Regions from separate parts of the Pseudoalteromonas sp. SG44-8 genome, predicted to be linked through region 1. Evidence: predicted binding sites of a transcription regulator. Region 1 holds the regulator's gene; the other holds the start of a gene.
What was found. Region 1 encodes NrdR, which represses ribonucleotide reductase genes. Its sites were predicted from a motif close to AAACACNANATNTNGTGTTT; they were not measured.

Region 2: the regulator NrdR is predicted to act here: its motif matches at 1,337-1,356, upstream of nrdA (class 1a ribonucleoside-diphosphate reductase subunit alpha).

Annotation. Positions count from the first base shown of each region.
Region 1 covers NZ_JACJEQ010000004.1:212,049-215,254, forward strand. Annotated here, with positions in the region: gene glyA (serine hydroxymethyltransferase) at 244-1,500, shown strand; gene nrdR (transcriptional regulator NrdR) at 1,603-2,052, shown strand; gene ribD (bifunctional diaminohydroxyphosphoribosylaminopyrimidine deaminase/5-amino-6-(5-phosphoribosylamino)uracil reductase RibD) at 2,054-3,196, shown strand.
Region 2 covers NZ_JACJEQ010000002.1:12,869-16,074, reverse strand. Annotated here, with positions in the region: gene nrdA (class 1a ribonucleoside-diphosphate reductase subunit alpha) at 1-1,224, opposite strand, end outside; gene H5163_RS02385 (HAD family hydrolase) at 1,626-2,309, opposite strand; gene ubiG (bifunctional 2-polyprenyl-6-hydroxyphenol methylase/3-demethylubiquinol 3-O-methyltransferase UbiG) at 2,309-3,019, opposite strand; gene gyrA (DNA topoisomerase (ATP-hydrolyzing) subunit A) at 3,199-3,206, shown strand, end outside.

The sequences.
Region 1 (3,206 bases):
TTGGTATCATAATAGTGTAAACAATCGCGAATGCAACAGATTAAGGTATAAATAATGTAAATGTTATTTGCTTTTATTCATTAAAATTTCTGATGCTTTAATAAAAAAATATCATTACAAAAACACTGTGAATTAAATTCAATCCCTGTTTAAATATGTTCATCTTTACACCATAGGCAAATTGACGTTTTCAGCGTATAATTCAGCCTTCAAAATACCATACACGTTGCCCTAGGAGCCCCCATGTTAGAACGTAGCATGAATATTTCGGATTTCGATCCAGAGTTATTTGAAGCAATCACTAAAGAGACTGCTCGCCAAGAAGAACACATCGAGCTTATCGCATCTGAGAACTACTGTAGCCCACGCGTACTAGAAGCGCAGGGTTCACAGCTAACAAACAAATATGCTGAAGGTTATCCGGGCAAGCGTTACTACGGTGGTTGTGAGCATGTTGACGTGGTTGAACAACTAGCGATTGACCGTGCAAACGAATTGTTTGGTTCAGATTATGCTAACGTTCAGCCTCACGCAGGTTCACAAGCAAATGCTGCTGTGTTCTTAGCTTTATTAGATGCTGGCGATACAGTGTTAGGTATGAGCTTAGCTCATGGTGGTCACTTAACGCATGGATCACATGTAAGCTTCTCTGGTAAGCTTTATAACGCAATCCAATACGGACTTGACGAAGCGACTGGCGAGATTGATTACGCACAAGTTGAAGCACTTGCACTTGAGCACAAACCAAAAATGATCATCGGTGGTTTCTCAGCATACTCAGGTATTGTTGATTGGGCTAAATTCCGTGAAATCGCTGACAAAGTAGGCGCTTACTTGTTTGTTGATATGGCTCACGTTGCAGGTCTTATTGCTGCTGGTGTTTACCCAAGCCCAGTACCACATGCACACGTTGTTACTACAACTACGCATAAGACATTAGCCGGCCCTCGTGGTGGTTTGATTATTTCTGCTTGTGGCGACGAAGCTATTTATAAAAAGCTTAACAGTGCAGTATTCCCTGGTGGTCAAGGTGGTCCTTTATGTCACATTATCGCTGCCAAAGCAGTGGCATTTAAAGAAGCATTACAACCAGAGTTTAAAGTATACCAAACTCAAGTTGTGAAAAATGCTAAAGCTATGGTTGCAGTAATGCAAGAGCGCGGTTATAAGATCGTATCTGATAAAACAGAAAACCACTTGTTCTTACTTGATCTAATTGATAAAGACATCACTGGTAAAGACGCAGATGCGGCTTTAGGTAATGCTAATATCACCGTAAATAAAAACTCAGTACCAAATGACCCACGTTCACCGTTTGTAACGTCTGGTTTACGTATTGGTTCACCGGCAATCACACGCCGTGGTTTTAAAGAAGCTGAGTCTAAAGAGCTTGCTGGCTGGATCTGTGACGTACTAGACAACATCAACGATGAGTCAGTACAAGCACAAGTAAAAGAGAAAGTTAAAGCAATCTGTAAAAAATTACCTGTTTACGCTTAATTGAGTTACAAACAGTAATTTAGATCACAATAGCTTAGTTTTTTGCTATTATAAAGGCCGCCTAAAAGCGGCCTTTTTTGTTTTTAACGGAAGCTGATACCTATGCATTGTCCATTTTGCACCGCAAAAGATACCAAAGTGATTGACTCGCGTTTAGTGGGAGGTGGCCACCAAGTAAGGCGACGCCGTGAATGCAATGAATGTCATGAACGCTTTACTACCTTTGAAGGCGCAGAACTTGTAATGCCTCGGGTGATCAAACAAGACGGTAGCCGTGAACCTTTCAATGAAGATAAACTCCTTAATGGTCTACACCGCGCATTAGAAAAACGCCCCGTCAGTACCGAGCAAGTTGATGAAGTGGTCAATATTATTAAATCGCAATTACGTGCCACCGGCGAGCGTGAGATTTCCAGTCACCTGATTGGCGAATGCATTATGGAAGCGTTGAAAAAACTCGATAAAGTCGCTTACGTCAGATTTGCATCGGTATACCGTTCATTCGAAGATATTCGTGAATTTGGTGAAGAAATTGCCCGTTTGGGAGAGTGATATGAACCAATATCAGTTTAGCGAACAAGATTTCTCTTATATGACCCGAGCGATTGAGCTTGCCAAACAAGGACGCTTTACTACCACCCCAAACCCAAACGTTGGCTGTGTATTAGTAAAAAATGACGTTATTGTTGGTGAAGGTTTTCATCAAGTTGCCGGCCAAGGCCATGCTGAAGTGAATGCATTAGCAATGGCGGGTAGCCAAGCCTTTGGTGCAACTGCTTATGTCACGCTTGAACCTTGTAGCCATTTTGGTCGCACACCGCCGTGTGCCGAAGGTTTAAAAGCTGCTGGCGTGGTAAAAGTAATTGCTGCTATGGTTGATCCAAACCCGCAGGTAGCCGGTAAAGGTTTAGCTATTTTAGCGGACGCGGGCATTGAGGTTGCGTCAGGTTTGTTAGAACAACAAGCAAGGCTGTTAAACCGTGGCTTTTTAAAGCGCATGGAGCAAGGTATGCCATTTATTACCTGCAAAATGGCCGCAAGCCTTGATGGTAAAACGGCACTTAAAAACGGTCAAAGTAAGTGGATAACGGGCCCTAAGGCTCGCCAAGATGTGCAACTACAGCGCGCACAAAGCTGCGCTATTTTAACCGGCGCGGACACAGTATTAGTTGATAATGCAAAACTCAATGTTCGTGTTGATGAGCTGCCAGAGCCGTTACCAACGCAATTACCTGTACGCCAACCTGTACGTATTATTATTGATTCACAAAATCGTTTAACACCTGAGCTAGCATTATTTAGCATTGCCAGTGAAGTAATTATTCTTACCACTGAACTTGATAAATCACAGCAATGGCCTCATTACGTAAGCCATATTGTAGTACCAGAAAAAAATAATAAAGTTGATTTAGTGGCTGCCATGAAACTTTTAGCGCAGCAACAGTTTAATCATATTTGGTTAGAGGCAGGGGCAACCTTAGCGGGCCAAATGACTGAATGTAATTTAATTGATGAATATATTGTTTATCTGGCGCCGAAGTTGTTAGGGAATGACGGCAAAAGCTTACTAAACTTTACAGAGCTGACAAGTATGCAGGACGTTGTTAATTTATCAATTAATGAGTGTGTGTGTATCGGTGACGATATTCGTATCACGGCGACACCACGCAAAGCCTCATCTAAACCAAATAACTAAAGAGTAACCA
Region 2 (3,206 bases), on a different contig from region 1:
GCTAGCACGCTCTTGTGCAAACATTGAAAACAGCTCAATAGCTTTAATACGTTTTTTACGAATTGACTCGTCTTGTTCATATTGTACGTAAAGACGATCAAATTCATCTTGATCTTCAAAAAATGCATCATATAAACCAGGCACATCAGACGGGCTGAATAATGTGATGTAATCATCTTTGATCAAACGTGAGTACATTAGTTTATTAAACTGTACACCGTAATCTAAGTGACGAACGCGGTTATCATCAACACCACGGTTGTTTTTAAGCACTAATAAGTTTTCAACTTCTAGATGCCAAAGTGGATAGAACAGGGTTGCTGCGCCACCACGGACACCACCTTGCGAACAACTTTTAACGGCCGTTTGAAAGTGCTTATAAAACGGGATACAACCAGTGTGGTATGCTTCACCATTGCGAATAGGGCTACCTAGTGCGCGAATACGACCAGCATTAATACCAATACCTGCACGTTGCGATACGTATTTTACAATCGCTGATGAGGTTGCATTAATTGAATCTAGGCTGTCACCGCATTCAATCAGTACACATGAACTGAATTGACGCGTAGGGGTACGAACTCCCGCCATAATAGGCGTAGGTAATGAAATTTTGAACAATGACACTGCATCGTAAAAACGCTTTATGTAGTCTAAACGCGTTTCTTTTGGGTAATCAGAGAACAAGCTTGCTGCAACTAAAATATATAAAAACTGTGCGCTTTCATAAATTTCACCCGTAACACGGTTTTGTACTAAATATTTACCTTCAAGCTGTTTAACAGCAGCATAGCTGAAGTTTAAATCACGTCCATGATCAAGGTATTCATCCAGTTGATCAATTTCTTGCTCTGTGTAGTCAGCTAGTAAGTGTGCATCGTAACGCTTATCTTCAACTAACTTAACGATATGATCATACAAGCGCGGTGGCTCAAATTGACCATAGGCTTTTTTACGCAAATGGAATACAGCTAAGCGGGCTGATAAATATTGATAATCAGGCGACTCTTTAGAGATCTGATCAGCGGCCGCTTTGATGATGGTTTCATGGATGTCTTCAGTACGAATACCATCATAAAACTGGATGTGCGATTTCAGCTCAACTTGTGAGACAGACACATTATTTAGACCTTCGGCGGCCCAAGCAATAACGCGATGGATCTTATCTAAATCAAGTGACTCTTTACGGCCGTCACGTTTGCTTACAGATAGCTGTTGGTTCATAGTTTTGCCTGTATTCCTTGGGATATAATATTTTTTAGTGACACATTTTTCTTAAAATAAATTTTTTATTGCAATAAAATTGTATTAGCGCGAATTTAATTGAATAACATTTAGCCACAACATCTGGTGTTCATCAAATTCTAGATCACAAGATAGTGTGGTATGCGATCATTTGCAAGGGGCATAAACGCCCCTAATTGTGGATAACGTTGGGATAACACGCTTGTGTTAGTAGCCATTAACCTTTGACCATCTGATTAAAATGAAATTTATAAAAATCAACTGATGATCGATTAAATTTACGCATTTTAAAAATAAATTTTGGCTGCTTTTTTTATCAACAAACAATGTGCAAAAAGTAACACGATCACAATATGTAGTGGTTAAAATTTAACATGGCACTATATATGGTTAAATGCATCAATAGGTGATTGCCAATTAAAATCGGCTTGCCAACTCAATGCCTCAGCTTCACTAGGGATGTAGCCCCACAACGCAGCAGCGCTGTGCATGTTTGCAGCCTTGGCTGCAATTATGTCACGCTGCGCATCACCGATATACAAACAACGATTCGGATCAACATCTAACAGTTGGGCTGTATGCAGTAAAGGTAAAGGGGATGGTTTAGCGATATCGAGGGTGTCACCACTGACAATTGCCTGTGCATCTTTGAGTTCAGCAATTGCAGCAACTAATGGAATAGTCAAAAACTCAGGTTTATTAGTCATGATCCCCCATTTGATCTGTTGTTGATCAAGCGCGATCAATAATTGTGCAATTCCAGTAAAGCATTGACTATGGGTGGCAATATTATCTGCGTAGGCCGTTAATAGCTGCTGGCGTAAGTCAGCTTGATTTGGGTGATCGTGCCATTGCTGACCAAATCCAGCTGCAAGCAGCGCCATTGCACCGTTAGAAGCTGCAGGACGATATATATCAGCGGTTACTGATGGTTGGTTATGATCAGCGAGTACGTAATTTAGCGCAGCCCCTAAATCATCTGCGGTATCGAGTAATGTACCGTCTAAATCAAAAATAAAGGCGTCGTAATCAATTGCGGGGGTTGCTGTGTTAAAACCAGCCATTACGCTAGTTTCTCAAAATGCAGAATATAATTAACGCTTACATCGGTATTTAAGCTGTACTGCTTTGATAAAGGGTTATAACTCAATCCCGCACTAGCACGTACTTTGAGGCCTGCTTGTTCTGCCCATGCAATGAGTTGTGCTGGTTTGATAAACTTTTTGTGATCATGGGTTCCATCAGGCACCATCTTCAATAATTTTTCCGCCCCGATAATTGCGTACAAATATGCTTTTGGGGTTTTGTTTAATGTGGAGAAAAATACATCGGCACCAGGTTTCGCTAATTCTGCTACTGCATGAATGATAGATGCAGGGTCTGGCACATGCTCTAACATTTCCATACAAGTAATAGTATCAAAGCGGGCAGGGTGTTCGCTGGCATACTGTTCGGCAGGTATTTTTATATAGTCAACGTTTACACCGGTTTCTAAACTGTGTAGTTTCGCAACGGTTAACGGCTCTTGACCCATATCAATACCAGTCACATGTGCGCCCATTCGCGCCATACTTTCACTCAATATACCGCCACCACAGCCGACATCGAGAGTCTCTTTGTCGAATAAGCCTTTGGCCTTGTCGGCAATAAAATCTAATCTTAATGGATTAATTTCATGAAGGGGTTTAAATTCGCCTTCACGATCCCACCAACGCTCAGCGATGGCTTCAAACTTTGCAATTTCTGCACTATCTACATTCTGATGTTCGGTCATAAAAAACTTCCTCGTCAATCTCAGGCCATTATATAGGGGTAAATTAATAAATCGCAAAGATTTAGCGCCTGTAAATCTAAATTAATTGTGGTAGCATGACTTGGTAATAATAACTAAATCCCCGCAAGCGCCCATATGTGGCACTTTCGTGGGTCAATACTGAAGGAATGTGATATCAAATGACTGA